DNA from 2 places in the Pectobacterium hainanensis genome. Region 1 is predicted to be linked to the other one. Evidence: predicted binding sites of a transcription regulator. Region 1 holds the regulator's gene; the other holds the start of a gene.
What was found. The regulator LexA, encoded in region 1, represses DNA repair genes until DNA is damaged. The targets are predictions, from matches to a motif close to TNCTGTATGTACATACAGNA.
Positions count from the first base shown of each region.

Region 2: a site for LexA is predicted at 13,409-13,428, ahead of dinB (DNA polymerase IV). Genes of this name have one in related genera too.

Region 1 is NZ_JBJYIN010000023.1:38,006-54,316, forward strand. It holds gene ACKPVM_RS18760 (glutathione S-transferase family protein) at 1-682, shown strand, start outside; gene ACKPVM_RS18765 (LysR family transcriptional regulator) at 756-1,652, opposite strand; gene ACKPVM_RS18770 (pirin family protein) at 1,763-2,461, shown strand; gene zur (zinc uptake transcriptional repressor Zur) at 2,560-3,069, shown strand; gene lexA (transcriptional repressor LexA) at 3,185-3,793, opposite strand; gene ACKPVM_RS18785 (diacylglycerol kinase) at 3,903-4,268, opposite strand; gene plsB (glycerol-3-phosphate 1-O-acyltransferase PlsB) at 4,518-6,989, shown strand; gene ubiA (4-hydroxybenzoate octaprenyltransferase) at 7,066-7,929, opposite strand; gene ubiC (chorismate lyase) at 7,961-8,476, opposite strand; gene groL (chaperonin GroEL) at 8,831-10,483, opposite strand; gene ACKPVM_RS18810 (co-chaperone GroES) at 10,530-10,823, opposite strand; gene ACKPVM_RS18815 (FxsA family protein) at 11,044-11,514, opposite strand; gene aspA (aspartate ammonia-lyase) at 11,919-13,358, shown strand; gene ACKPVM_RS18825 (anaerobic C4-dicarboxylate transporter) at 13,481-14,782, shown strand; gene cutA (divalent cation tolerance protein CutA) at 14,918-15,250, shown strand; gene ACKPVM_RS18835 (protein-disulfide reductase DsbD) at 15,226-16,311, shown strand, end outside.
Region 2 is NZ_JBJYIN010000012.1:8,703-25,013, reverse strand. It holds gene dnaE (DNA polymerase III subunit alpha) at 1-2,924, shown strand, start outside; gene accA (acetyl-CoA carboxylase carboxyl transferase subunit alpha) at 2,937-3,896, shown strand; gene ACKPVM_RS13195 (VOC family protein) at 4,059-4,448, shown strand; gene tilS (tRNA lysidine(34) synthetase TilS) at 4,458-5,798, shown strand; gene rof (Rho-binding antiterminator) at 5,859-6,119, opposite strand; gene ACKPVM_RS13180 (YaeP family protein) at 6,106-6,306, opposite strand; gene ACKPVM_RS13175 (YaeQ family protein) at 6,550-7,098, shown strand; gene nlpE (envelope stress response activation lipoprotein NlpE) at 7,217-7,909, shown strand; gene fadE (acyl-CoA dehydrogenase FadE) at 7,985-10,438, opposite strand; gene lpcA (D-sedoheptulose 7-phosphate isomerase) at 10,919-11,500, shown strand; gene ACKPVM_RS13155 (class II glutamine amidotransferase) at 11,538-12,305, shown strand; gene dpaA (peptidoglycan meso-diaminopimelic acid protein amidase) at 12,276-12,998, opposite strand; gene dinB (DNA polymerase IV) at 13,442-14,500, shown strand; gene pepD (beta-Ala-His dipeptidase) at 14,549-16,009, opposite strand; gene ACKPVM_RS13135 (hypothetical protein) at 16,265-16,311, opposite strand, start outside.

The DNA of each region.
Region 1 (16,311 bases):
CGGCGCAACTGGCGATTCCCTTTACCAACACGAGTTTCTCTATCAACTCTATCTTCATGCCGAGCCTGACTACAGCGGGCGGGTGACCGTCCCGGTATTATGGGATACCGAGCAACACACCATTGTCAGTAACGAATCCGCCGATATTATTCGTATGTTCAACAGCGCATTTGATCAAATTGGCGCTAAAGCAGGTGATTACTACCCGCTGGCATTACGTTCGCAGATTGATGAACTAAACCGTTGGATTTATGACGACGTGAATAACGGCGTCTACAAATCAGGTTTTGCGACCAGTCAATCTGCGTATGATGAAGCCGCTACGAAAGTATTTGATGCACTAAACCGGTTGGAAGCCATACTCTCCCAACAGCGTTACCTCACTGGCTCACAGTTAACAGAAGCCGATCTACGTCTGTGGACTACGCTAATCCGTTTTGATCCGGTTTATCACACCCATTTTAAATGCGACAAATACCGCTTAAGCGATTACCCAAACCTGTTCGGCTTTTTACGTGATATCTATCAGATGCCCAGCATCGCTGATACGGTCAATATGGCGCATATCCGTCACCACTATTATCGAAGCCACGGAACGATCAATCCACACGGCATAATATCGCTCGGCCCGGAACAAAACCTCACCGCCCCGCATGGGCGTGATAAAACCTTTACGATTTAACCTCGTAGGATAAAAAGGTATGAGTCATCATGCCTTTTTCCCCTTAATACCGACAACACGAGTCACTCAAACCTTAAGCCTGATTAAGCAACTTAGGGATTTCCCGCAAACACCAAGACTTAGCCTCTCCCATGCTATCTCGCCGCCAGGCCATAATAATCTGACTTTCCAATGAATATTCTGGGCTGACAACACGCAATCTCCCCTCAGCAATATCCTGGGCGACCATGGGATATGGCATTGTCGCAACGCCCAATCCTGCTAATAAAGCACGTCGTTTATCTTCCAGAGAGCTCACAGTCAGACGCTGTTGCTTATCCAATAACTGTACTGTTAAGACTGGACGTTCCCGCGCAGTATCGGCAACAGCAATCCCGCGGTATTTTACCCGTGTCACATCTGATAGTGGCTCGGCTTCCTGATGGATGGGATGATCCGGGCTGGCGACATAGATATTCTTCATGGTGTACAGCTTACGCGTATTGATTTCAGAAGAGGCACGAAAATGCATATCCGGCGCAATGACAATATCCGCTCGCCCTTGCTCCAGACGTTCCCAGGCTCCGGCTAACACCTCGGTCAAAATAGACACCTGGGTATTCGCTTTTAAAGACAACTTATCGAGCAGTGGGAATAGGCGCTGACTGGGAATCAATGCTTCTGTCACAATCGTTAGGTGAGTTTCCCAACCACGCGCCAGCGCTTCTGCATCCGTAGTGAGCTTATCCGCGGCTTCAAGCAAAATACGCCCGCGCTCAAGTAGCATCCGGCCAACATTCGTAAATTTCGTTCGATGCCCAGAGCGATCAAATAAGACAACATCTAACTCTTCTTCCAACTTTTGCATGGTATAGCTGAGAGCAGAGGGCACTCGCCCTAACTCATCTGCCGCAGCGGCAAAACTTCCCCGACGATCAATTGCGTCCATAACGCGTAAGGCTTCCAGCGTCAGTGCTCGTTCTTTAGCCATTTTCGTACTCATTCAGGAATTTTGAATATGCCCACCAGATTAACTAGCTAACAATCCAGCGTCCACACAATTACTATTTGTTTAAGAAATAAATACTCAGGGCCATTACCATGATCATCAAAAGAGCAGCGGAACAATGCGGTCAAGCTGACTATGGCTGGTTGCAGGCACGCTATACGTTCTCATTCGGCCACTATTTTGACCCACAGCTGCTTGGTTACGCATCGTTACGAGTGCTCAATCAGGAAGTCCTGACGCCCGGAGCATCGTTCCAGCCGCGTACCTACCCCAGCGTGGATATTTTAAACATCATTCTCCAGGGCGAGGCCGAGTACCGCGATAGTAATGGCCATCATGTCCACGCCAAAGAAGGGGAAGTGCTGCTATTCGCAACGCAACCGAATGTCAGCTATAGCGAACATAACACCAGCAACTGTAAACCACTCACTCGAATGCAACTGTGGCTGGATGCGTGCCCAACGCGGGAAAACAGCTCGCTACAACGACTCACGCTCAATAAAACAGGCCATCACTTATTAGCCTCACCAGAAGGTGATCAAGGTAGTTTACAACTCCGTCAGCAAGTGTGGATCCATCATTTAGAATTGCAAGAAAATGAGCAAAAAACCATTAAGCTACAAGGCAATCAGGCCTATCTACAATCGATTAATGGTTCAATGAGCCTCTACGAATCATCGGGCCGTCAGGCGCTATGCTGTGGCGATGGAGCCTTTATCCAACAGGAAACGGTACTAAATTTAAAGGCAGAAACCGCATTACAAGCCTTGCTTATCGATTTGGTTGCCTGATATCGAGGATTTATCCAATCCGCCTCACTATCTCGGCGTTTTTCTTCAGCCATGATAAGATATGAGCTTGTTCCTCTATCCGTCAGGGTGATATGACAATGCATTCAACCACTCAGGACAACCTGCTTGCCCAGGCTGAACAGATTTGTCAGCAGCGCGGTGTTCGTCTGACGCCACAACGACTGGAAGTGTTACGCTTAATGGCGGAGCAGACTGGTGCTATCAGTGCCTATGATCTGCTCGATCTTCTGCGGATATCAGAACCTCAGGCCAAACCACCGACGGTCTATCGTGCCCTTGATTTTTTGCTGGAACAGGGATTTATTCATCGTGTTGAGTCAAACAACAGCTATGTACTTTGTCACCATATTGAAGATCATAGCCATACCTCTGCTCTCTTCATTTGCGATCGGTGTGGTCAGGTAGCCGAACGTCAAACCGAAGGTGTAGAGGAAAATCTGCGTGATTTAGCGCAACAAGCTGGCTTTACTTTACGCCACAGCGTTATTGAAGCTCATGGTCTTTGCGAAGGTTGCCAGGAAGTGGCGGCATGCAAACAGACAGATCAGTGCGATCACGACCATAGTATTCCAATCAAGAAACGCTAGCCCTGCAAGGCTATCGGGCACATTGACATGTGCCCATAAAACGTCAAAAAATGCCTCGAATCAAAACGCGCAAATACTAAAACAACCCGTTCTAGCGCGTCTCACAGCAGAAAAATCAGCTCCAGTCACCGTTACGAATAACGCCGACAGCCAAACCTTCAATCGAAAAACTCTGTTCACGTAGATCTACCACGATGGGAGAAAACGCGTCATTCTCAGCCAGCAAATGCACCACACTGCCCTGTTTTTTCAGGCGTTTTACCGTGACTTCATCTTCGATACGAGCGACGACGACCTGTCCATTATGAACATCCTGCGTCTTATGTACGGCAAGTAAATCACCATCCATAATGCCGATATCTTTCATCGACATCCCATTCACACGTAGCAAAAAATCCGCTCTGGGCTTGAACATCGAGGGATCAACCTGATAGTGACATTCTATATGCTGTTGCGCTAAGAGCGGCTCACCAGCCGCAACACGACCAATCAACGGAATACCGGTTTCGTCCTCCATCAGTAAGCGGATACCGCGAGAGGCGCCAGAGACAATTTCAATCACACCTTTACGCGCTAATGCTTTTAAATGCTCTTCAGCGGCATTCGGTGAACGAAATCCTAGCTGTTGGGCAATTTCCGCACGCGTAGGCGGCATACCGGTCTGCGCAATATGATCGCGGATCAGGTCATAGACCTGCTGCTGTCTGGCTGTTAGTACTTTCATTCCGCCCCCTGGTTGTTTATACAGTCTTTCTGTGAGTATATACAGGTCATGCTCGCTTGGGAACCAGGAGATGGGTAAACCTCAGTTTTTTATTAGTTTCTGCAAACCTTCACGCAAAATTCTGCCAGATAATGCTGATCCAGACGACAGCCGCCAATAAAATGGCCACAAATACCGCCGCAGAACCGATATCTTTTGCCCGACCAGATAACTCATGGTGCTCCATACCGATGCGATCGACGACCGCTTCAATCGCACTATTTGCTAGCTCAAACAGCATGATTAACACAACTGAGCCAATAAGCAGCAGTTTCTCAACCAGAGAGACGGGCAGCAGGCAGGCGGCAACGACGCCAACGATCGTCAGTACCGTTTCCTGACGAAAAGCGGCTTCATGTTGCCACGCTTGCTGAAGCCCCTTAAGAGAATAACCGGTCGCCTTGATAATCCGGGTCATCCCCGTTGCTTTATTCATTCATCCTCCAATTGCTAAAAATAGTATAGATACCTGATCGGCTTCGGGTTGCCAGGCAAAACATTGTCATTTTGAACGCCTCGGAATGTTGGCCCAGGACATACAGCCAACACACTCAAAACCGGAAAGATAACGAGTATAAGAGATCGCTCGCATTTTAACGCTTAACCGTTGTCTCATCACCACAGATCTCCAGCGTAGTTTCTGGTATCCTTGCGGCGCATTGCTAACAAGAGGCTTTAAGTTGTTATGTCAGGTTGGCGTAAAATTTACTATAAATTATTGAGTTTCCCGCTCAGGCTGTTAGTGAAAAGTAAAGTCATACCCATAGATCCCGAAACCGAACTGGGTTTAGACCCGTTACGACCGATTCTCTATGTATTACCTTACAATTCTCAGGCAGATTTGCTGACGTTGCAGACAAAGTGTCAGGCGCTAGGTTTGCCAGACCCTCTGCAACCGGTAATCATTGGTGATGTGGCCTTACCTAGTCATGTATTCATCAATGACGGCCCTCGGGTTTTCCGCTACTACATCCCCAAACAGGAATCGGTAAAGCTGTTCCACGATTATCTGGACCTGCACCGCGCAAATCCCGATCTGGACGTGCAAATGGTGCCGGTCTCTGTCATGTTTGGACGCTCACCCGGTCGTGAGGGGCAAAATCAGGCCACGCCGCATTTACGGTTGCTCAACGGTATCGAGAAATTTTTTGCCGTTCTGTGGCTGGGGCGCGACAGCCTTGTCCGTTTCTCCAGCCCAGTGTCATTACGCTATATGGCGACAGAACACGGCACCGACAAAACCATCGCCCATAAGCTGGCACGCGTCGCACGAATGCATTTCTCTCGTCAGCGGTTAGCGGCGGTAGGGCCTCGTCTGCCGGTACGCCAGGAACTGTTTAATAAATTACTTGATTCCAAGGCAATCAAAAAAGCCGTGGATGACGAAGCGCGCAGCAAAAAAGTCTCCCACGAAAGAGCACAGCAAAACGCCATTGCCTTAATGGAAGAGATCGCGGCAGACTTCTCTTATGAAGCCGTTCGTCTATCGGATCGTGTATTAAGTTGGACGTGGAATCGTCTTTATCAAGGCATCAACGTCCATAATGCCGAACGCGTGCGCCAATTGGCGCAGGATGGACATGAAATCGTTTATGTCCCCTGCCACCGCAGTCACATGGACTACCTGCTGCTATCCTATGTCCTCTACCATCAGGGCCTGGTTCCACCGCACATCGCGGCAGGTATCAACCTTAATTTCTGGCCCGCCGGGCCGATTTTCCGTCGCCTTGGCGCATTTTTTATTCGCCGCACGTTCAAAGGCAACAAACTGTATTCCACCATTTTCCGCGAGTATCTTGGCGAGCTGTTTGCCCGAGGTTACTCGGTAGAATATTTTGTTGAAGGTGGTCGTTCACGTACTGGTCGCTTGCTGGAGCCAAAAACCGGTACGTTGGCCATGACCATTCAGGCCATGTTACGCGGCGGTACACGCCCTATTACGTTAGTCCCTATCTATGTCGGCTATGAACACGTCATGGAAGTCGGGACATACGCAAAAGAACTGCGTGGTGCGACCAAAGAGAAAGAAGGCTTTATGCAGATGGTTCGCGGGCTACGTAAATTACGCAATCTGGGCCAGGGCTATGTAAACTTCGGCGAACCGCTCCCCTTGACGACGTATCTGAATCAGCATGTGCCGCAATGGCGTGATGCTATCGATCCGATTGAAGCACAGCGCCCCAGTTGGCTGACGCCTACAGTGCAAAACATCGCCACCGATATTATGGTTCGTATCAATAATTCGGCAGCGGCAAACGCAATGAACCTTTGTTCCACAGCATTACTGGCATCGCGTCAGCGTTCTCTGACCAGAGAACAAATGCAGGAGCAATTGGATTGTTATCTACAACTATTGCGTAATGTTCCTTACCACAAAGACATCACCGCACCGAAGAAAACGGCTGATGAATTGCTGGAACACGCGCTGGATATGAATAAGTTTGAAGTCGAGAAAGACAGTATCGGCGATATCATTATTCTGCCGCGTGAACAGGCTGTTCTAATGACTTATTACCGCAATAATATTCAGCATCTGCTGATATTGCCGTCATTGATTGCCAGTATGGCGATTCATCATCGCCGTATCACGCTTGAGGAAGTCGTTCGCCAAGTCACGCTGATATATCCGCTCCTTCAGGCTGAGCTGTTTTTGCATTACACGAAGGAACAACTGCCAGAAGTTATCTCCACCTTAGTATCCGAGCTAACCCGGCAACAGTTATTGTGCACGAAGGAAGGCGCATTGGTCATCAATCCAGCTCGAATCCGTACACTACAACTTTTAGCCGCTGGCGTGCGAGAAACGCTGCAACGATACGCTATTACCCTGTCATTGCTGGGAGCGAACCCTGAGATTAATCGGGGAACCCTGGAGAAGGAAAGCCGGAATATGGCGCAACGCCTATCCGTGCTACACGGCATTAATGCACCAGAGTTCTTTGATAAAGCGGTTTTCTCAACGCTGGTCGCGACGTTACGCAACGAAGGCTACATCACCGATAGCGTTGAAGCGGCACAGAGGGATATTTTGGAAATCTATACTATTCTGGGCGATTTGATCACGCCAGAAGTCCGGTTAACCATTGAAAGCGCCAGTTCACCAGCGGTGATAGAAAACGAGCCAATATTGTTAGCAGTGGAAGACGATACGCAGTAACGGCATCGGCACGAAAAAACAGCTACTCACACAAAAACGGCGGTTTATCCGCCGTTTTATTGAGAAATACCCCACCTTATAACCCGAAGACTACGCCAGCAAATAGCGCAATACCAACATAGTTATTGTTATGGAAAGCTTTAAAACAGGCTTCACGCTCCCGTCCTGCGGTCAATATTTGCTGGTAAATAAACAAGCCAGCGGCAACCAATAACGAAATATAAAAAGCGCTACCCAATGCGGTGATATACCCCAATGCCGCCATCAGTAACAGCATACTTAATTGTAATAAGCCGATGATTAACGTATCAAATCGACCAAACAGAATTGCTGTCGACTTAATCCCGATCTTGAGATCGTCATCTCGATCAACCATGGCATATTGGGTATCGTACGCCACCGTCCAGCAAATATAGGCCAAGAACATCAGCCAACAGGTTAGCGGTAATGCACCACTAACGGCGGCATAGGCCATGGGGATGGACCATCCAAACGCCGCGCCTAAGACAAACTGTGGCAAATGGCTCACGCGCTTCATAAAAGGGTATATCCAGGCTAACGCCAGCCCGGCAACGGAAAGCCAGATAGTCATCCTGTTTAACGTCAACACCAGACCAAATGCTAGCAAAACCAGAATGACAAATAGCACTTTGGCCGATTGTTCGCTGACTGCACCACTGGGCAAAGGCCGCAAAGCGGTACGTTTCACATGCCCATCAAAATGGCGGTCAGCATAATCATTGATCACACAACCGGCCGCTCGCATTAAAAACACGCCTGCGACGAACACAAACAGGATCCACGGTCCGGGTATACCACGGCCCGCCATCCATAAGGCCCATAACGTTGGCCATAGCAGCAACAGGGAGCCTATCGGCTTATCAATACGCATCAAACGACAGTAAGCCAGCCATTTTCCCGTCGTTATACTTCTTTCCAACGGACTTATCTCCTCAATTACCGATTAGCCTTCACAGGCTAACCGTAGAATAAAGCGGTGATCCTGGTAAAAAAAGTTCAGTCAACAAAAACGGACTACCGGAAAGGCGCAAACGAGAACGCCGTGCCCACAGGCCACCGCCGCATCCGGTATGAATATAATCCCGCGTTAACCCTTCATACCGAAACAGGTAACGACCTAAAGGCTCAGTGCCAATATCCTTCAAAGCAGAGCCAGCACCATCCAACGTTTGTCGGGGGATAAGTGTTCGGCCAAACAACCAAGGCTGCTTGTCACCATAAAGCACCACCTCGCGTAGCCAGTAATGCTCGCTTAGGGGCAAATGATCGCATTCATCGCCGAGCTCATACGGCGTAACAAAACGCTCTGTGCACAACATCACCGTCAGTTGAGTGCAATAGCTTTCCAAGCGTTTCGTCATCGACCCTGTTTCCATCAGCCAACTTCCAATATGCTCAGGCAAGGCTAAAGGTGGTTCAGTAAACCATTCAATGGAGCGCAGAAGCGTCGGCGCGTCATCAGACATTTCCCTACTCCGCTCAGGGTTGTTTCGTAAATAAAGTAAACGACCCACATTGTAGCGCAGAATGGGTTGGCAATAACACGTTATGCACCCATTGCCCCCAATATCTCAGCTTTTTATTGGTCTTTGCCGGAGGTAAAGCATCATTAATTTTAAAGGAAAAATAGAAAACAACAGGATAAAAAGACACAGACAATATTAAGTAAAAAAGCATAGAAACAGGGGAAAACAATGAACAGGTCAAAAAGAAAAGCACCGTCCAGCAATAGGTAGCCAGACAGTGCTTTTTCAACAACAAATCAATAAATGCAAAACGCATCAAACTGCCATCGGGATATCCGATGACAAAATGCTGCCTTACATCATTCCACCCATACCGCCCATGCCGCCCATACCACCAGCAGCACCTAAGTCAGCTTTATCGTCTTTAGGCAGATCGGTCACCATACATTCGGTGGTGATCATCAGGCCAGCGATAGATGCGGCATATTGCAGAGCAGAACGGGTAACTTTGGTTGGATCCAGAATACCGAAGTCCAGCATATTACCGTATTCTTCCGTTGCAGCATTGTAACCGTAGTTGCCTTCACCATCTTTCACGTTGTTGGCAATAACAGATGCTTCTTCACCAGCGTTAACGACGATCTGGCGCAGCGGAGATTCCATTGCGCGTAGCGCAACTTTGATACCCACGTTCTGATCTTCGTTGTCGCCTTTCAGGCCAGAAACAGAAATAGAAGCTGCTGCACGGATCAGCGCTACACCACCACCGGCAACCACACCTTCTTCTACGGCAGCGCGGGTTGCATGCAGAGCATCTTCAACACGTGCTTTCTTCTCTTTCATTTCAACTTCAGTTGCTGCGCCAACTTTGATAACGGCTACGCCGCCAGCCAGTTTAGCCACACGCTCTTGCAGTTTTTCTTTGTCGTAGTCTGACGTTGCATCTTCAATCTGCTGACGAATCTGGGTAACACGACCCTGAATAGCGCCTTCATCGCCCACGCCATCAATGATAGTCGTGGTGTCTTTATTGATAACAACGCGTTTAGCCTGACCCAGATCTTCCAGCGTCGCTTTTTCCAGTTCCAGACCGATTTCTTCCGAAATTACTGTGCCCGCAGTCAGCGTCGCAATATCTTGCAGCATAGCTTTACGGCGATCGCCGAAGCCCGGCGCTTTTACCGCAGCCACTTTAACAATACCACGCATGGTGTTAACAACCAGCGTTGCCAGCGCTTCGCCTTCAACATCTTCTGCAATAATCAGCAGTGGTTTACCGGCTTTGGCTACTGCTTCCAACACAGGCAGCAACTCGCGGATGTTGGAGATTTTCTTATCGGCCAACAGGATGAATGGGCTTTCTAATTCAACAGAACCCGTTTCAGGTTTGTTGATGAAGTAAGGGGACAGGTAGCCACGGTCAAACTGCATACCTTCAACAACGTCAAGTTCGTCTTGCAGGCCAGTGCCTTCCTCAACAGTAATAACGCCTTCTTTGCCCACTTTTTCCATCGCTTCTGCAATCAGTTTACCTACGGTGTCATCTGAGTTTGCAGAGATGGTACCAACCTGAGCGATCGCTTTGAAATCAGAGCAAGGCACAGATTGTTTCTTCAATTCTTCAACAGCAGCGATAACTGCTTTATCGATACCGCGTTTCAGATCCATCGGGTTCATGCCAGCAGCAACGGCTTTCAAACCTTCAGTGATGATGGACTGAGCCAGTACGGTTGCTGTCGTGGTGCCGTCGCCTGCTGCGTCGTTCGCTTTAGAGGCAACTTCTTTCACCATCTGTGCGCCCATGTTTTCGAATTTATCTTCCAATTCGATTTCACGTGCAACAGAAACACCATCTTTAGTAATGGTCGGTGCACCGAAGGATTTATCCAGTACAACGTTACGGCCTTTAGGCCCCAGGGTAACCTTCACTGCATCAGCCAGTACATTCACGCCACGCAACATTTTTACGCGAGCGTCATTACCGAATTTTACGTCTTTAGCTGCCATTGGTGTATTTCCCTTAAATTCGTTCAGTTCAAATGATTACGCGTAATTACGCTTCAACAATTGCCAGAATGTCGCTTTCGGACATGATCAACACTTCTTCGTTGTCGATCTTTTCCGCTTTCACGCCATAGCCATCATTGAAAATAACGATATCGCCTACTTTCACATCCAGCGGTTTCACTTCACCATTTTCCAGGATGCGACCATGCCCGATGGCCAGCACTTCACCACGGGTAGATTTACCTGCAGCGGAGCCGGTCAGAACGATACCGCCAGCAGATTTGGACTCAACTTCTTTGCGCTTGACGATCACGCGGTCATGCAATGGACGAATTTTCATTGATAGCTCTCCTTTGAGAAAGTCCACATCAGTTTTAGGATAAACGCCAGACACATCATTATATCCGGCCTTGTGGTCTTCTAAGTGGGGACATTTCCAACCCCTTCAAGGGAAGGAAGACATTTTTTTTGCGTTAAGTCTCTTCTTTTCGCACATTTAAAACTAAAAAACAAAATTTATCAATGAGATAGACATTTACACCGTAGGCGCAATCTTGTCGTCAACGATCGTCTTTTTCATCTCGATGTTCGATATTCCCGCGAGTGTCGTCTTTACGTTGATATTCGCCTTCAAAAGTATTTCCATCTGAAGATGTCGAGCCAGAACCCGGACGCCAAATGTGCAAATGCGGCATGAGTTTTAGTGTCAGATGCTTTTGAACCGGCGGTAATAACAGCAACAGGCCGAGAAAATCAGTAAAAAAGCCCGGCACCAGCAGTAAAAAACCCGCCAGCACTAATGACACACTTTTCACCATTTCCGCAGCCGGGCTTTCCCCGGCTGCCATTTTCTGTTGCATTTGAAGGATGGTTTTCATTCCCTGATTGCGCACTAACGACACGCCAACACAAGATGTAAACACCACCAGTAATAGCGTTATCGCAACACCAAGCACCTCTGCCACCTGGATAAACAGAGAAATCTCCACATAAGTGAAAAGAAAGATTAAGACTAACGGTAACCAGCGCACCCGGCTCTCCTGTGTTTTGAAAACGCATCCTGTTGAAAACAGGAATAATGATTGATTTTTTAATATTTTCTTTAAAACCAATGTGTTATTAAAAAAAACATGACCACACGTGGCGGAATAACACATTATAATTTACTGAGATGGTAGCGCAGAGCCACATTTTCAAGCAGTACCCCTACGGTTTATTGTTTCAAAATAGTTGCGCGTGATGGTTATCACAGTTCATTTACCCAGACCGTATGGAACGATCAGATAGTGATCCAGGCTACTATTTTTTGTTTTCTGGTCAGAATATCATCACGGCAACAGATGCAGTCATGGTCAAACATTCTGTAGCTGTTGCTCGTGGTAATATAATCGGTTAAACCAAACTCTCGTCAGCAGCCAAACAAGAGAAGGCTTTCATGTCAGATAATATTCGTATTGAAGAAGACCTGTTAGGTACACGGGAAGTTCCCGCCGACGCTTATTACGGTATTCATACCCTGCGGGCTATCGAGAATTTTTACATTAGCAACAACAAGATAAGCGACATTCCTGAATTTGTTCGCGGCATGGTTATGGTGAAAAAAGCGGCGGCACTGGCAAATAAAGAGCTGCAAACCATTCCTCGGAAAATCGCTGACGTTATCATTCAAGCCTGCGATGAGGTATTGAATAACGGCAGATGCATGGATCAATTCCCGATCGATGTTTATCAAGGCGGTGCGGGCACCTCAGTGAACATGAACACCAATGAGGTGCTAGCCAATATTGGTCTGGAACTGATGGGGCATGCAAAAGGGGAATATCAATATTTAAATCCGAATGACCACCTGAATAAATGTCAATCAACGAACGACGCTTACCCAACTGGCTTTCGTATTGCCGTCTATGCATCAATTCTAAAGTTAATTGATGCTCTGACACAGCTAGGTGATGGATTTGAACGTAAAGCTAAAGAGTTTGAGCTCGTCTTGAAGATGGGCCGAACCCAGCTCCAGGACGCCGTCCCGATGACGCTGGGCCAGGAATTCCATGCTTTTAACGTGTTACTGAAAGAAGAAAACAAAAACCTGCTACGCACGGCAGAATTGCTACTTGAAGTGAATCTGGGCGCGACCGCAATCGGCACCCGGCTGAATACGCCGGATGGTTACCAACAGCTTGCGGTACAGCGATTAGCAGAGGTGAGCGGTTTGCCCTGTATTCCGGCAGAAGATCTCATTGAAGCCACCTCAGACTGCGGTGCTTATGTGATGGTGCATTCGTCACTGAAACGCCTGGCGGTGAAATTATCTAAAATCTGTAACGACCTGCGTTTGCTCTCTTCCGGACCTCGTGCGGGCTTGAATGAAATTAATTTGCCTGAATTACAGGCAGGTTCTTCAATCATGCCGGCCAAAGTCAATCCAGTCGTGCCGGAAGTTGTCAATCAAGTGTGTTTTAAAGTCATCGGTAATGACACCTGCGTCACGATGGCATCGGAGGCCGGGCAACTACAGTTAAACGTGATGGAACCGGTTATCGGTCAGGCGATGTTTGAATCAACCCACATTCTGACCAACGCCTGTTACAACCTGCTGGAAAAATGTGTCAACGGCATCACTGCCAACAAAGAAGTCTGTGAGGCTTACGTCTTTAATTCTATCGGTATCGTCACCTATCTGAACCCATTTATCGGCCATCACAACGGCGATATTGTCGGCAGGATCTGTGCCGAAACCGGCAAGAGCGTACGAGAAGTCGTACTGGAGCGTGGTCTACTGACGGAAGCGGAGCTGGATGACATTTTCTCTATCCAGAACCTGATGCATCCGGCATACAAGGCCAAACGTTACACCGATGAGAACGAGACGCCCTAAGTTCACGATCTCATCCTTATCAGGCACGCCCGTTTCTAAAGAACAGCGTGCCTTTGTTTTATGCTTCGCACAGAGATAAGAAAAACTGATACCTGATTTTTTTATTAAAAAGGAGCATTGTTATGGTCGTCATTGAGCTAATCATCGTCCTGCTTGCCATTTATCTGGGGGCACGGCTCGGAGGTATCGGCATTGGTTTTGCCGGTGGGCTGGGTGTACTGATCCTCACACTAGGATTTCAGATAAAACCCGGCGCTATCCCGTTTGATGTTATTGAAATCATCATGGCGGTTATCGCCGCTATCGCCGCCATGCAGGTTGCCGGCGGAATGGATTATCTGGTCAGTCTTGCAGAAAAACTATTACGTCGACAGCCGAAATACGTGACTTTCCTTGCGCCATTGGTCACTTATTTCATGACAATCCTTGCGGGAACCGGTCATACGGCGTTTTCTACCCTCCCGGTGATCGCTGAAGTCGCAAAAGAACAGGGGATTCGTCCCTCACGTCCCCTTTCCATCGCCGTCGTGGCTTCGCAAATCGCGATCACCGCCTCTCCAATTTCTGCCGCCGTGGTCTTCGTAGCGGGCATTCTTGAGCCTCACGGTGTCAGCTACCTGATGCTATTGGGAATTTGCATTCCCACCACCCTGGCGGCAGTATTGCTCACCGCTATCGTCACCAACTTTCTGGGCAAAGAGCTAAAAGATGACGAAATTTATCAGGAGCGTCTGAAAAAAGGTGAAACGTTGCTACGCGGTAATACAAAACTGGACATCAAACCGGGTGCCAAACGTTCAGTAACACTGTTTCTGGTTGGTATCGTTGCCGTCGTACTCTATGCCACCGCAATTAGTGACACCGTCGGATTGATTTCAAACCCGGTTCTGCCACGTAACGAAGCCATCGTGGTATTCATGCTGACCATTGCGACGCTCATCTGTATCACCTGTAAACTGGATACCGCGCAAATACTTTCCGCCAGCACGTTCAAATCCGGTATGAGTGCCTGCGTGTGCGTCATGGGTGTGGCGTGGTTAGGTGATACGTTTGTTAAAGCCCATATCGCCGATATTCAGGGGACAGCAGGGGCGTTATTGCAGAATTACCCGTGGATGCTGGCTGTGGTACTGTTCTTTGCCGCTACGCTGCTTTACTCTCAGGCAGCCACGGCAAAAGCGCTAATGCCGGCGGCACTACTACTGGGCGTGTCACCCGTCACCGCCGTTGCTTCGTTCGCCGCTGTTTCTGCCTTGTTCGTTCTGCCTACCTATCCAACACTGTTGGCTGCGGTAGAAATGGATGACACTGGCTCAACCCGAATCGGCAAATTCGTCTTCAACCACTCTTTCCTGATCCCCGGCGTGTTAGCCATTGTTTTGTCAGTCACTTTCGGCTTCCTCCTTGGCAATATTCTGCTATAGGTACGGTATCAGCTGAGGTCACCTTACGGTTCGCGCCATTGGGGCGAACCGTATCATTCCCCTAACATCGCAAAGCAAGGTATAGTGTCTTTTCTGTACGTTCGAAATTTTGTTTACCTGACACCTGAGGATACGATGTCTGACCGTTCTGCTTGCGAAGCCGTCGTCATACTATGTACCGCACCTGACGAAGATTGTGCGCAACATCTTGCCAAACAACTACTGGAAGCACAGCTTGCTGCTTGTGTAACATTATTGCCCGGCGCAAGGTCACTCTATTTTTGGGAAGGAAAACTTGAGCAGCAGTCTGAAGTCCAGATGCTGATCAAAAGCGACATTTCACACCAACAATCCCTGTTGGAACACCTGAAATACCACCACCCTTATGACACCCCAGAGCTTCTGGTATTGCCAGTAGTGGCGGGCGATAGCGATTATCTGACATGGCTCAACGCATCTTTACGCTGATTTTCCTGTTATGGACGGCTTTTAGCCCCCCCAGTGTGGCCGCCTCTTCTTTCGGCCAAAAGTTATTTGGTAACAGCACGACATCACGCTTTTTGCCGGTAGATGGTGCTTTCGCTTTTGAGTTTCAGCAGCAGGAGAACCAACTCAACCTGCGTTGGAATATCCATCCGGATTACTACCTGTACCGTGCGCAAATCAAGATCGAAGGCAACGGCGCCACGCTTGGCAAGGTGGAGCTGCCGCAGGGCGAAAGCCATAACGACGAGTTCTTCGGTCAAGTCTTTATCCTGCGGGATCGGCTGGCGCTAACGGTTCCCATTCAACAGGCCGAAAACGGCGCGACGGTTAAAGTCACCTATCAAGGCTGCGCCGATGCGGGTTTCTGCTATCCGCCGGAAACGCGCATCGTTCCTCTCAGTCAGGTGCTGGCTAACGCGGGCACAGATACATCGAATACCGCGTCAGCCCAGACGGCAACGCCGCAGAGCACACCGATGCCTTTCTCCCCGTGGTGGGCGCTGTTAATTGGTATTGGCGTCGCCTTTACCCCCTGCGTCCTGCCGATGTACCCGCTGATTGCCAGCTTGGTGCTGGGTAGAAAAGAACAACTGACGCCGCGCCGCACGCTGCTGCTGTCGATGACCTACGTTCAGGGCATGGCGCTGACCTACACGCTGCTCGGGTTGGTTGTCGCTGCCGCCGGATTACGCTTTCAGGCCGCGCTCCAGCATCCGTACATTCTGATTGGCCTGTCGGTGATGTTTGCTGCGCTGGCGCTGTCCATGTTTGGCCTGTATACACTCCAGCTCCCGTCATCGGTACAAACCCGACTGACAGAATGGAGCAACCGTCAGCAAGGCGGCTCCGTCACTGGCGTATTCTGCATGGGCGCATTGGCTGGGCTAATTTGTTCCCCCTGCACCACCGCTCCGCTTAGTGCCATCCTGCTTTATATCGCCCAGAGTGGCAACATGCTGGCAGGTGGCGGCACGCTCTATCTCTACGCGCTCGGAATGGGTTTACCGCTCATTCTGGTCACGCTGTTCGGCAACAAACTGCTA
Region 2 (16,311 bases), on a different contig from region 1:
CGCTGGCGACTAAGCACGGTATTCCCGTTGTTGCCACGAACGATGTGCGTTTTATTAGCGAAGATGATTTTGATGCGCATGAAATTCGAGTCGCTATTCACGACGGCTATACGCTCGACGATCCCAAACGTCCTCGCAATTACAGTGCGCAGCAATATATGCGTACAGAAGATGAAATGTGCGAACTGTTTGCCGATGTGCCCGAAGCGCTTATCAATAGTGTCGAAATCGCTAAACGTTGTAACGTGACTATTCGCTTAGGTGAATATTTTCTGCCGCAATTCCCAACAGGGGAGATGAGCACGGAAGATTATTTGGTTAAGCGCTCAAAAGACGGATTGGAGGAGCGCCTTGCATTTTTGTTCCCTGATCCGGAAGTTCGAACGCAAAAACGGCCAGAATACGATGAGCGTCTGGATATTGAGCTCAAAGTGATTAACCAGATGGGATTCCCCGGTTACTTTTTGATCGTGATGGAGTTTATTCAGTGGTCCAAGGATAACAATGTGCCTGTAGGCCCGGGACGAGGCTCTGGTGCTGGTTCATTGGTTGCGTATTCGCTGAAAATTACCGATCTGGACCCGCTGGAGTTTGATCTACTGTTCGAACGTTTTCTCAACCCAGAACGTGTCTCCATGCCTGACTTTGACGTCGATTTTTGTATGGAGAAACGTGATTTGGTGATTGACCACGTTGCCGATATGTATGGCCGTGATGCAGTTTCTCAGATTATCACTTTTGGTACGATGGCGGCGAAAGCGGTGATCCGTGATGTGGGACGGGTGCTGGGCCACCCCTACGGTTTTGTTGATCGCATTTCTAAACTGGTGCCGCCCGATCCGGGGATGACGCTGGAGAAGGCTTTTGCGGCAGAGCCACAGCTGCCTGAAATTTATGAAGCCGATGAGGAAGTCCGCGCCCTCATTGATATGGCGCGTAAGTTAGAGGGCGTGACGCGTAATGCTGGCAAACATGCTGGTGGGGTCGTCATTTCGCCGACTAAAATTACGGATTTCGCCCCGTTATACTGCGATGCCGAAGGTAACCACCCGGTTACTCAGTTTGATAAAAGTGACGTTGAATATGCCGGGCTGGTTAAGTTCGACTTCCTTGGTCTACGTACGCTAACCATCATCGACTGGGCGTTGGAAATGATCAACGCACGACGCGCAAAATTGGGGCAGGAACCGATTGATATCGCGGCGATCCCACTCGACGATAAGAAAAGTTTTGACATGCTACAACGCTCGGAAACTACCGCGGTATTCCAGCTTGAATCGCGTGGCATGAAAGATCTGATCAAGCGTCTGAAGCCTGACTGCTTTGAAGATATGATCGCTCTGGTGGCGCTGTTTCGACCAGGTCCGTTGCAGTCTGGCATGGTAGATAACTTTATTGACCGTAAACATGGTCGAGAAGCGATTTCGTATCCTGATATTGAATGGCAACACGAATCGCTCAAACCCGTGCTAGAACCGACCTACGGCATTATCCTGTACCAGGAACAGGTTATGCAGATTGCCCAGGTGCTATCCGGTTATACGCTGGGGGGCGCGGATATGTTACGCCGCGCGATGGGTAAGAAAAAACCGGAAGAAATGGCTAAGCAGCGCTCGGTGTTTAAAGAGGGCGCAGAGAGAATGGGCGTCGACGGCGAGCTGTCGATGAAAATCTTCGATCTGGTAGAGAAATTTGCGGGCTACGGTTTTAATAAGTCGCACTCTGCTGCTTATGCACTGGTTTCCTATCAAACGTTGTGGCTGAAAGCACACTATCCCGCGGAGTTTATGGCGGCGGTGATGACTGCCGATATGGACAACACGGATAAAGTGGTCGGTCTGGTCGATGAATGCTGGCGTATGGGGTTGAAAATCCTGCCGCCGGATATTAACAGCGGGCTGTATCACTTCCATGTTAACGACGATGGCGAAATTGTTTACGGTATCGGTGCGATAAAAGGCGTGGGCGAAGGTCCGATTGAAGCGATCATTGAAGCACGCAACCAGGATGGTTATTTCAGGGAACTATTTGATCTTTGCGCACGAACCGATATTAAAAAACTGAACCGCCGCGTGCTGGAAAAGCTGATTATGTCCGGCGCATTTGATCGTCTTGGGCCGCATCGTGCTGCGTTGATGAATTCATTGTCCGATGCGCTTAAGGCCGCCGATCAACATGCCAAAGCGGAGGCGATTGGTCAGGTCGATATGTTCGGTGTCTTGGCGGAAGCGCCCGAGCAAGTCGAGCAATCATACAGCACTGTCCCGCCATGGCCGGAACAAGTGGTGTTGGATGGCGAACGGGAAACGCTGGGGCTCTATTTGACCGGGCACCCCATCACGCAATATCTTAAGGAAATCGAACGCTACACAAACGGCCTGCGTTTGAAAGATATGCACCCAACGGAGCGGGGTAAAATGACCACGGCAGTCGGGTTGGTATTGGCTGCGAGGGTAATGGTCACAAAACGGGGTAACCGTATTGGCGTTTGTACACTGGACGATCGTTCTGGTCGCCTTGAAATTATGTTGTTCACGGATGCGCTGGAAAAATATCAGCATTTGTTGGAGAAAGACCGTATCCTAATCGCCAGTGGACAGGTCAGCTTTGATGACTTTAGCGGCGGGCTTAAAATGACGGTGCGCGAGTTAATGGATATCAGCGAAGCGCGGGAAAAATATGCGCGTGGGCTTGCTATCTCGCTGACTGACAGGCAAATTGATGACCAGCTATTAAACCGTCTCCGTCAATCGTTGGAACCCCATCGTTCGGGGACGATCCCAGTGCATCTCTACTACCAACGTGAAGATGCGCGCGCTCGGTTACGTTTCGGGGCCGCATGGCGTATCACGCCAACGGACACGTTACTCAATGAGTTGCGCACACTCGTCGGTAATGAGCAGGTAGAACTGGAATTTGACTAATATAGGAATACTATGAGTCTGAATTTTCTTGATTTTGAGCAGCCGATTGCAGAGTTGGAAGCGAAAATTGACTCGCTGACCGCAGTCAGCCGTCAAGACGAAAAATTAGATATTAATCTGGATGAAGAAGTCCAGCGTCTACGTGAGAAGAGCGTTGAACTGACGCGTAAAATTTTCTCCGATCTGGGTGCATGGCAAGTCGCGCAGCTGGCGCGTCATCCACAACGTCCCTATACGCTTGATTATATTAAGCATATTTTCACCGATTTTGATGAATTGGCGGGCGATCGTGCTTATGCCGATGATAAGGCGATTGTCGGTGGGATTGCGCGTCTGGATGGTCGTCCGGTGATGATTATTGGTCACCAGAAAGGACGCGAAACCAAAGAAAAAATCCGCCGCAATTTCGGTATGCCAGCCCCTGAAGGTTATCGCAAAGCGTTGCGCTTGATGGAAATGGCGGAGCGTTTCAAATTGCCAATTATTACGTTTATTGATACGCCGGGTGCCTATCCTGGCGTGGGCGCGGAAGAGCGTGGTCAGTCTGAAGCGATTGCTCGCAATCTGCGCGAAATGTCGACGCTACGTGTTCCTATTGTTTGTACCGTGATTGGGGAAGGCGGGTCCGGCGGCGCGTTGGCTATTGGTGTCGGTGATAAAGTGAATATGTTGCAGTACAGTACCTATTCCGTTATTTCCCCGGAAGGGTGCGCCTCTATTCTGTGGAAAAGTGCAGATAAAGCGCCGCTCGCTGCGGAAGCGATGGGGATTACTGCTCCGCGTCTAAAAGAACTGAAGCTGATCGATACGGTGATCCCGGAACCACTTGGTTCTGCTCATCGTAACGTACCGGTAATGGCGGAATCGCTGAAAGCACAATTACTGGCTGATTTGCTCGATCTCGATGAATTGAGCGAAGAGGAATTACTGAACCGCCGCTATCAGCGTTTGATGAATTACGGTTACTGCTGATTTTGTGATAGCGGATTACATAATTAGCGAATCTGTTTATCTTGTTTGATATACCTTTCCCCAGTTTCTCCTTTGTGAAGGGGAAACTGGGGGATTTTTCCCAATAAGTCTGAATCCGCTATCAGGAATGACAGCGGATTTTTTGCTATTAGGGGCTGAATGATGCTGAAGCTGCTTGATGTGCACCATATTGCGGTTATTGCCTCTGACTATGCGCGCAGCAAAGTCTTTTACTGTGACGTACTTGGATTTTCGCTGCAAAACGAAGTGTATCGAACGGAAAGAGATTCGTGGAAAGGTGATTTGGCGTTGAACGATCGATACGTGATTGAGCTGTTTTCTTTCCCTGCTCCTCCAGAACGTGTCAGTCGACCGGAAGCATGCGGCCTACGTCACCTCGCTTTTTCGGTTAAAGATATTGATTCAGCAATAAACGCGTTGATGAATTCAGGCGTGAATTGCGAGCCGGTACGCATCGATCCCGAGACACAGCGTCGGTTTACCTTTTTCTGCGATCCTGACGGATTGCCCCTTGAACTGTATGAGGTTTAAGCCGTGAAGATCGCTGAGGCTTTGCTTAATGCAGTGGCTGAATCTGTTGCGGATCATCGTCGTGTGCTCGTCGCGTACAGCGGTGGGCTGGATTCTAGTGTATTGCTGCACCTTGTCGCCACGCTATGTCAGCGTGATGACAAAAAGGGACGGACTGTTCGTGCAGCATATGTGCATCACGGTCTCAATCCGCTAGCCGATAGTTGGGCCGAACACTGCCGTGACTGTTGTCAGCAATGGCAGGTGCCTTTCGCTGTGTTACCAGTAAAGGTCGATACGCAAAATGGCGGTATCGAGGCGGCGGCAAGAGAAGCACGTTATCAAGCCTTAAGTGCGCATTTGCAAAGTGATGAAACCTTAATAACGGCACAGCATCTTGACGATCAGAGTGAAACCTTTTTGTTGGCGCTCAAGCGCGGCAGTGGCCCAGCTGGGCTTTCATCCATGGCAGCTCGTGCACAAGTGGATGGTCATGCCTTGATCCGACCATTGTTAGGGTTTTCACGTCAACAGTTGGTGCAGTATGCAAACGAACATCAACTGAGCTGGATTGAAGACAATAGTAATCAGGATGAGCGTTTTGACCGAAATTTCTTGCGTCTTAGCGTCTTACCTCTGTTAACACAGCGCTGGCCGCACTTTGCTTCGTCCGTGGCGCGTAGTGCGCAGCTTTGTGCCGAGCAGGAACAATTACTGGACGAACTGTTGGCTGAATCGCTGCACACCTTGTGCCAGCGTGATGGTGCTTTGAGTATCAATGGGCTAATACCATTGAGTGCAACACATCGTTCTGCGTTGTTACGTCGATGGCTTGCTGAACAGGGCGTACCGATGCCATCACGTGATGGGTTGAACCGATTGTGGCAAGAGGTCGCAACCAGTCGTGAAGATGCTGAGCCTGTGCTTCAGTTCGGTTCTTGGCAAATAAGACGTTTTCGCCAGCATCTCTATATATTGCCTTTAATGTCTTCGCTGAAGTCCTGCATTTTACCGTGGCAGCCGCAAGCTGGGCCGCTGACCTTACCCGATGGTTTGGGCACGCTAGCGTTATCTGACGCTGGCACCGTTGTTCGTCAGCCTCGTTTGGAAGAGGTCGTCAGCATTCGTTTCAACGTTAGCGGCACGGTCCACATTGTTGGTCGGGCGCATGGGCGTCAGATCAAGAAACTTTGGCAGGAATTACACGTCCCGCCCTGGTGGCGCGATCGAACGCCGATTGTCTTTTATGATGAACAGCCGATCGCAGCATTGGGTCAGTTTGTGACGCGAGAAGGGCAAGTGGAGGAGAATGAGCCCTGCTGGCGTATCGATTGGCATAAAACGAATCTGGCAGGTTGCCGCGTGAAATGAAAACGGACAACCAGGGGAGTGTGCACAGGTTGTCCGTTTTGAAGAAAAGTGTGTGGAATGTCAGGATTCACTGACGACGACTTTTCCTATTTCCGGATGGCTGAAGCTGACAATGTGATCGAGTCTCAGCTCGCGTGTCGAGCCCGACTCTTCGATCACCAGGTATTCCACATGTTTACGTGAGATCATATCGCTGGCTTTACCCGTGACGATCTCACCACTACGTAGTTCCAGCGTCAGCGTTAAGTTCTGCTGACAGGTCGCTTCCAGATTGTCGTAATCATCACAGTTGATGGGTTGATATTCGTTACTCATTGACATAATCGCTCACCAATAAGTTAGCAGCGGCAAATGCCGCTTGTTCCCTGACAGAGGATGGCAAGGCCGCATTTGCGGCGATTTCATCCAGGGTTTTCAATACACAACCCAGTGCGTCGGGTATATAGCCCAGATCGCCACTGCCGATCTCTGCGTATAAGCGGCGTACTAATTCACAGTATTGTTGCACTATATCCTCCCTTGAAAGCTTAACCCGGTAGGCATTCATGCATCATCGCCTTGGCGTGGCGGTACTCATGCTGTAAGCCTACGAAGATAAACTCTATGTATCTAAACGACTATAGCATAGGCACCGTCAGGATATCAGTATTCCTCCGATACCTAATCTTCCGGTTACGTGGCAGATATCACCTTTACTGTGAGGATAGTGCTAACTCAAGTACACTATGAGCGGACAAATACGAGGTATCAGATGGCATTAAAAGCAACGGTTTATAAAGCAACAGTGAATATCGCAGATATGGATCGTCATTTTTTCCACGATGCCAGTCTGACCATCGCACAACATCCTTCAGAAACGGAGCAGCGCATGATGCTGCGCTTACTCGCTTGGATCTGCCATGCCGATGAAAATTTGCGGTTTACGAAGGGATTAAGTGCAGATGATGAACCTGAGATCTGGCTACATAATGACACAATGGAATTGGTTCTCTGGGTTGAGCTTGGGCTGCCGGATGAAAGACGACTGAAAAAAGCCTGTCATCAATCCCGCTCCGTTGTCTTATATGCATACAACGATCGCGCCGGGCAAGTATGGTGGCAAAATATTGCCGATAAAATAGCTGGATATAAAAATCTATCTGTTCGTTTTATTGACGACCGGCAAATGGTTCTGCTTGCTGCGTTAGCTAAGCGCAATATGACGTTACAAGCGACCTTGCAGGAAGGCACGATTTGGCTGTCAGATGATGAGAATAGTCTGGAAATCGCGTTCGATGAGTGGCAAAGCGCTCAGAGATAACTGCGGTATATAAATGTTCAGGCAAAATGCCCTCTTTCAACTCGACACGATTTTGTCTTGTATCGGTAAATTGATGGGGCATCTTGGAAGAGATGACAAAGGCCACGGGAGAATAACGATGAAAAAAATGGCTCTTGGTATGCTGTTTATTGCAGGTATTTCTGTTTTGATTGGTTGTCACACGCGCTCGAACATTCAGGAAGATAGACTTACGCCGATGGCGCAAAGCTATCGCGGTACGCTTCCCTGTGCTGATTGTGAAGGGATTGATACGTCGCTGTTTTTGGAAAAAGATGGCACGTTCATTTTGCGAGAACATTATCAGACGACTCGTGAAGGTACGAATACCTTTGCCGAGTATGGGCAATGGCGCAGAACTGCGGATAAGCTGGTGTTAACAAATAGTCAGGGTGAAAAGCGCTATTTTCGTCCGATCGGCGATGGGTTGGAGATGCTTGATCAGCAAGGAACCGTGATTCAATCGTCTTTGTCTTATCGACTCAATGTAACAGAGCAACCGCTACCGGATACGCCGATGACGATGAAAGGAATGTATCGCTATATGGCAGATGCTGCCACTTTCGCTGATTGTGCTACCGGTAAAACGTTTGTGGTGCAGAATAATATTCAACTGGAAAGACGCTATTTAGCAACGGTAACGGAGCCTGGTGGCCCGGTTTTAACGATATTTACGGCTTATTTTGCGATGGTTCCTTCCATGGAGGAGGGGCAAATGACCAAAGCTCTGGTTCCGGCTAAAAATAATGTTGAAATGAACGCCAAAGGGCATTGTGATTCGCGGGCAGAATAAGCCCGCGAGATAAAAATGTGGTCATCGTGGCGAGATGATATCCCCTTTGGGTTTTCTGCCGAAAGGGGATATCGCTTATGCCGCTTCTGTTTTTCTCTCCTGCCGTGGGGAGGACGTCGGTTGGCGATGATCGGCGGCTAAGGTGTCTGGCTCGAAATCGTCAACATTGATTGACCGTAATCGGCTAGCTTCGGCTTTGATCAGAATGCTAGCTTCTTCCGCCGTGATTTTGCCTTCTGCCTGCGCTTGTTCCGCCAACTGATCTAACCTCATAAATGGCAGGTGCTTTCCACTGGCTTTGGATAAGCGTTGATAAATAGGTTCGGCCGCCAGAATATCCCTCAATGCCTCTTCTAACAGACCTACCGGGTTATGTTCACTGGCGACGAGATATTGTCCGCGTCCCAGACGACTACGCGTTGCTGAGGGAGTCTGCAATAGCTTCGCCACCTCATGATCCAGATGATCGGATGGCATATCGTTGCTGCGGCCCAGAGGGAAGATAATAAATCTCAGCAAGCTCGCAATGATACGGTTCGGAAAGTTACGTAACAGCTCAGCGATCGCCTGTTCTGCCTGATGAAGGCTATCCTGCACTCCCCAATGTACCAGCGGCAAGTCTGCTTTCTGTCGTCCTTCATCGTCATAACGTTTTAACGTCGCTGAAGCCAGATAGAGCTGGCTCAGAATGTCTCCCAGACGGGCTGAAATCCGTTCCCGGCGTTTCAGGCTGCCACCCAGTGTCGCCATCGATATATCAGCCAGCAAGGCAAGATTCGCGCTAAGTCGGTTCAGTTGCTGATAATAACGGCGAGTTTCGTCATTGACTGGGCTATGACTCAGACGGGCATGAGTGATTCCCAGCCAGAAACTACGAACGTTGTTGCTGCCGACATGCCCAATATGACCGAATAACGCACGATCAAAGCGGGCAATATCGTTGTCTTGCGTAGCCGCCATCTCTTCCAGAACATACGGATGACAGCGGATAGCACCCTGACCGAAGATGATCATACTGCGTGTCAGAATGTTTGCGCCCTCAACGGTAATGGCAATGGGCGATCCTTGATAGCTGCGAGCAAGGAAGTTGGAAGGGCCGAGGCAGATGCCTTTACCGCCGGCGATATCCATTGCATCCAATACCGCCCTTTGACCGCGGTGGGTACAGTGGTATTTGACAATAGCGGACAATACCGCGGGTTTTTCACCCAGCATGATGCCACTGGTGATCAGCGTGGATGCTGCATCCATGACGTAGGCATTACCCGCGATACGAGCCAGTGGTTCTTCAATGCCTTCCATTTTACCGATGGAGATTTTGAACTGGCGACGAATATAAGCATACGCGCCGATGCCGAGGGCGATTGATTTCAGGCCCCCAGTGGAGTTGGAAGGCAGAGTAATACCTCGACCGACTGACAGGCATTCCATCAGCATGCGCCAGCCTTGTCCGGCCATTTTCGGCCCACCGATAATGTAATCCAGAGGGACAAAAATATTCTCGCCCTGTGTTGGCCCATTCTGGAATGGGATATTCAAGGGAAAATGACGGCGACCAATCTGTACGCCTTCGGTATGGGTTGGAATGAGTGCACAGGTAATCCCTATATCCTCGGTGTCACCCAGAAGATGGTCAGGATCATAGAGTTTAAAGGCGAGTCCGAGAACCGTCGCGACCGGTGCCAGCGTGATATAGCGTTTATTCCAGGTGAGTCGCATACCGATAACCTGCTCACCCTGCCAGTGGCCGTAGCAGATAACCCCTGTATCTGGAATGGAACCCGCATCCGATCCGGCTTCAGGACTGGTTAGCGCAAAGCAGGGAATTTCCTGACCGCATGCGAGGCGAGGCAAATAGTGATCTTTTTGTTCATCGGTGCCGTAGTGTTGTAACAACTCTCCTGGGCCTAATGAATTTGGAACGCCGACAGTGATCGCCAGAATGCTGGAAACACCTGCCAGTTTTTGCAGAACCTGCGCCTGTGCATATGCGGAAAACTCCAGACCACCGTACTGTTTTTTAATGATCATGGCGAAGAAACGATGCTGTTTGAGAAATTCCCATAGTTCTGGCGGTAGATCGGCACGCTCGTGGGTGATCTCAAAGTCGTTCGCCATACGGCAGGCTTCTTCCACCGGACCGTCAATAAAGGCTTGTTCTTCGGCTGTCAGACGTGGCGATGGATAACGGTGTAGCTTTTTCCAGTCTGGAGAACCACGAAAAAGATCGCCTTCCCACCAGGTTGTACCTGCGTCAATGGCTTCTTTTTCCGTATTGGACATCGGTGGCATGACCTTCTGGAATAGCTGCAGGGCTGGGGTGGAAAAAAACTGACGGCGAATTATCTGAATATTAAAAGGAATCAGCACGATGGCTAAGGGGATCAACAGCCAGACGGACCATAGCTGCATGGCTGACATAGCAGCAAAATAGGTAACGAGTACCGCACTGCTAATAAGCAGACTGATGCGGTGATAAAACAGAGCGCCAATAATAATCAGGAAGAGAAGAATACTGACAGCAACCATAGTATGTCTCCAGTGTTGTCATCGACTTAGAGCCTATCCCATTAGGGCTATTTTATTTGCCATTTTGAACCTGGGCAGTGCTCGAAATCCTCACGTACTACGTGTACGCTCCGGTTTCTCCGCGCTGTCCGTGTCCAAACTGGCTGCACCAATCACGCCTACTGGGATAGGCTCTTAATGGATATTTACCTCGCAACCTTATTCGCTTTTGTCGCATGAAAATGGCGCGGGAAAGAGGCATTAAGTTGTAAGAGGTCTGACCTGTTTGTCTTTATTTGTTGTAGTGCATTTGATTATTTTTATCAATTCATTTACATCATAATTACAACTTGACTCACAAACCTGACTACCGTTCCCGGTTTTCTGATTGTCGTCAGCGATCCTGTCGATCGTGTGATTGTCTGCTTCTCGCTGTTTGTGCGATCCGCTACACTGCAAGGCAGAATAGAATGATGTCACCGGACACAATGAGAGGATTCCATGTATCAGGACTTAATCCGTAATGAACTGAAAGAAGCAGCAGAAACGCTGAATAACTTTTTGAGCGATGACGAGAATATTCAATCGATTCAAGATGCGGCGGTATTATTGGCTGACGCGTTCAAGGCGGGAGGAAAAGTCATTTCCTGCGGTAACGGCGGGTCACACTGCGATGCGATGCATTTTGCTGAAGAACTGACCGGGCGCTACCGTGAAAATCGCCCAGGCTATCCTGCTATTGCGATTTCCGATCCCAGCCATCTTTCTTGCGTGAGTAACGATTTTGGCTATGACTTTGTATTTTCTCGTTATATTGAATCACTAGGGCGTGAAGGGGATGTGCTTTTAGGCATTTCTACATCGGGTAATTCAGGCAATATCATTAAAGCGATTGCAGCGGCAAAAGCAAAAGGTATGAAGGTGATTACGCTGACGGGGAAAGACGGCGGTAAAATGGCCGGAACGGCAGACGTTGAAATCCGTGTTCCTCATTTTGGTTATGCGGATCGCATTCAGGAGATTCATATCAAAGCGATTCATATCCTGATTCAACTGATTGAAAAAGAAATGGCTGGTAAATAAGAACGGCAAGCACGCGGGAGAGGGTAGGAGAGTTAAGATGTGTGAACTGCTTGGGATGAGCGCGAATGTGCCGACGGATATCTGTTTCAGTTTTACCGGACTGATTCAACGTGGTGGTCGTACCGGACCGCACAGAGATGGCTGGGGAATTACGTTTTATGAAGGGGATGGTTGTCGTACTTTCAAGGATCCCCAGCCAAGCTATAACTCGCCGATTGCCCAACTGGTACAGGATTATCCTATTAAGTCTTGTGCGGTGGTGTCGCATATTCGACAAGCGAATCGGGGCGCGGTATCGCTGGAAAATACGCATCCCTTTACCCGCGAGCTATGGGGCAGAAACTGGACGTTTGCTCACAATGGGCAGTTGAAAGGCTATCGTGCGCTAAAAACCGGTATGTTTCGGCCCGTCGGCCAAACGGATAGCGAATTTGCCTTTTGCTGGCTATTGCATCAATTATCGCAGCGCTACCCTCGTACACCAGGTAACTGGCCTGCTGTGTTTCGCTACATCGCAGAACAAGCCGATGTATTACGCAAGAAAGGCGTGTTTAACATGCTGCTGTCGGATGGGCGGTTTGTTATGGGGTACTGTTCTACCAATCTGTACTGGATTACGCGCCGCGCACCGTTTGGTAAAGCAACGCTATTGGATCAGGATGTTGAGATTGATTTTCAGCAACAGACAACGCCGAACGATATTGTGACGGTGCTGGCAACACAGCCACTGACTGGAAACGAAACCTGGCATCAAATCATGCCAGGAGAGTTCGTCTTATTTTGCTTTGGTGAGCGTATAATTTGATTGCGGCTGGCTGGTCATCAACGGTGGGTTAACGACATATTGCCCGTTAAATACCGTGACGGCCGGCGGCTGATAGTGCTGATTAAAATAGGCATAGCCTGGCTGTAGTTGGCGCCAAAAATGATAGTAGTTTGAATTGCGATGGCGCTGCATGTTTTGTTCCGTCATTCGGAACGGGTAAATAGCCAGATCAATTTTCGTTTGCCCGTGTCGGAGTGCTTGTTCTGCATAACGATAAATTTCATCGATATAATTATTGGTCATAGCATAGCAGCCTACCGAGACACACTCTCCGTGAATCATCAGATATCGACCAGAATAACCTTGTGATTTGTCATACTCGTTCGGGAAACCGATATTAATCGCCCGGTAATACTGGCTGTCTGGTTTTAGCTGGCGTAAATCAACCTGATAGAATCCTTCGGGGCTTTTTAAATCCCCTTCAACGCGTTTGGGGCCTAATCCACCTGAATATTTACAAATAGGGTAGCTGTCTAATAAACGGTATTCGCCGCTTACCTGAGCATAAAGTTCTAATACTCTCTCTTCTTTAAAGATCTGGATATAGATCGGAGAACCTAATACTTGCTGTTTTAATTCTTTTGTTATCGGTGCGGGCCCACTGGCTGCGCTGGTAACAACAATCGAAGGCAAAAAAAACAACATCGCAAGAGACAGCGCGATTTTTTGCATTATGGATCCTGATGAAATAAAAGCTGTGCTATATACGGTGTAAACATTATCGTCCCGTATTCCTTCGCCTTTAGGCGGATTTATAACCAATACATTTCGATAGCTGTCTGAATGTAACTCAATCTATCTCGCACCTGAAAGTCGAAGTGAAATAGAGGCCGACAATATCGCACGTTGAAAAGCAAAGGGTATAAAACGGTTTTACATTATCATCGCCTTCATTTTAAGCAAGTATCAAGGCCGTTAAATTCCCCTTTTTACGGCAAAATGAGAGATAAAGAATACTCATGCGTTATGCATTCATGAGAATGTCATGGCGATAATACGTACCAGAGATTTTTTCTCAGAGTGCGATCAATAAATGTCCTGTTGTGTCTGATCTATTTCGTCACTTGCCGATTGCTATACTTGACTGTATATTTATACAGTCGTTGGGGAGGGGTATGCGAAAAATCATTCATGTGGATATGGATTGTTTCTATGCAGCCATTGAGATGCGCGATAACCCTCGGCTGCGTGATATTCCGCTGGCGATCGGCGGCAGCGCGGATCGTCGTGGTGTCATCAGCACGGCTAATTATCCGGCGCGACGTTATGGTGTTCGTAGCGCAATGGCGACGGCAACGGCGTTACGTCTCTGTCCTCATTTGACTTTGCTCTCTGGCCGAATGGAGCTTTACAAGGCCGTTTCCCTCCAGATCCGTGACATTTTTGCTCGCTATACCTCTCTGATTGAACCTCTCTCTCTGGATGAGGCTTATCTGGATGTGACCGACAGTCTTTATTGCAATGGCTCGGCCACATTGATCGCAGAAGACATTCGTCAGGCTATTTTCAACGAGCTGAATCTGACTGCTTCGGCTGGTGTAGCACCTATCAAGTTTCTTGCCAAAGTCGCTTCGGAACTCAATAAGCCTAATGGTCAGTATGTGATTCCACCCGATCAGGTAGAGCCTTTTATTTTACAACTGCCGTTGGGAAAGATCCCTGGCGTCGGCAAAGTCACTGCGAAACGGTTGGAAGAAAAAGGGATGCTGACCTGTGCCGATGTGCGCCGTTATGAATTGGCCGAATTATTAAAAAGTTTTGGCAAATTCGGTCGTATTTTATGGGAACGTTGTCATGGCATTGATGAACGCGCGGTTTCACCCGATCGGCTGCGTAAGTCGGTCGGTGTGGAAAAAACGCTGGCAAAGGATATCTACCATTGGCATGAGTGTGAGGCGCTGATTGAGCAACTTTACCCAGAGCTTGAGCGACGTTTAGCGCGGGTCAAACCTGATCTGCATATTGCCCGACAAGGCGTAAAGCTGAAATTTGATGATTTTCGCCAGACGACACAGGAACACGTGTGGCCAGTTTTAAATAAACAGGATCTGATGACTTTAGCGCAGCAAACCTGGGCAGATCGGAGAGAATCTCGCGGTGTCCGGTTGGTCGGGTTGCATGTGACGCTGCTTGATCCGCAAATTGAGCGGCAGCTTGTGTTGAACTGGGAATAATCGATATAAAGGGCGGCTTTGGCAAGCCACCCTTAATTTATAATGTGGCTATGCTCGTTCAGGGATGGCTTTCAGCAATGCTGTCAGCAATTGCCAATATTGGCCTACGCTGGCGATATGAACTTGCTCATCAGGGGAGTGTGGCCCCGTAATAGTAGGTCCGATAGACACCATATCCATGTTTGGATAGGGTTTTTTAAATAAACCGCATTCCAGACCCGCATGGATGACCATAATGTTTGGCGTTTTGTTGAACAATTTCTGATAAGTTTCACGTACCAACTGCATGACTTGCGAACTGGCGTCAGGTTGCCAACCAGGATAGCCGCCTTTAGGCGCAGTATGAGCACCGGCAAGCTGTCCTAATGCGGTGAGCGTACTGACAACATCGTCTTTCCCGCTATCAATCAGTGAGCGGATCAGACAAACAATTTCTGCTTCCTGATCATTCGTTGTGACGACGCCGACATTCAATGATGTTTCGACAACTCCTTTCACTGCGTCACTCATACGAATTACGCCGTTTGGCGTTGATTTCAATAATGCCAGCAGGCGGTCACGGCTATCTTTCGTTAACGCGAGTGATGATGTTTCGCTGGTTTCTACCAATATGTTGAGATTTTTTTCAACGGCAGATAGCTCATTTTTCAGCGTTGACAGGTACGATTGGCTTAGCGTTTTTAGTTGTTCAACATTAGCGGCTGGCAGTGCCAGCAATGTGAAGGATTCTCTGGGGATCGCGTTACGCAATGTCCCGCCATTCAGATCAATAATACGAAGATCCAGCTTATCGGCCTGTTCAAACAGGAAACGGGCTAATAGTTTGTTGGCGTTTCCCAGACCAAGATGAATATCTCCACCGGAATGGCCGCCCTTTAGGCCTTTTATGGTTAACTTTAATGTCTGATAACCGGCAGGGAGTGCCTCGCGTACCAAAGGCAAACGGGTAATAAAATCAATGCCTCCGGCGCAGCCCATGTAGATTTCGCCTTCTTCTTCTGAATCAGTATTGATCAGAATTTCACCTTGCAACCAGTTCGGTTGCAGGCCAAAGGCGCCATCCATACCGGCTTCTTCTGTCATGGTCAGTAACACTTCCAGCGGGCCGTGTTTGACGCTGTTATCTGCCAAAACGGCCAGCGCAGAAGCCATACCGATACCATTGTCGGCACCCAGTGTGGTGCCACGCGCTTTTACCCAATCGCCATCGATGTAGGGACGAATAGGGTCACGGATGAAATCATGTTCGGTGTCGTTGTTTTTTTGCGGCACCATATCCAGATGCGCCTGTAATACAACGGGTTTGCGGTTTTCCATGCCAGCGGTGGCGGCTTTGCGCAACAGAATATTGCCTACCTGATCGCGTTCGGCATGGATATTTTTTTCTTTTGCCCACTCAAGGATATGCGTAGCCAGCGCTTCTTCATGGTAAGACGGATGGGGAATCGAACAGATCTTGGCAAAAATGTCCCACAATGGCTGTGGGGCAAGTTGAGACAATTCAGACATTATTGAGTCTCCTTTTCAGCAAACCTGCCTTTGCATCTGATATTCAGGCGTGACAGGTGGAAAGTTAATCACGAGTAGCCATCCGATATGGCGTGTTGAGAGAGAATATCACTTTCTTTCAGGGGCAGGAAAAATCGACGTGAAAAACTAGACGTGAAAAACTGAAAGTGCCGAGAGGGCAATTCTGTCATGCGGCTTATACCCAAAGGCACTTCTGACTGTCAAAGAACAGTAAAATCGCTCGAGGCGTTGAGACTAAAGAATGTTATCGGGACGGTGATAGACCGTGATGCGATCGCCAA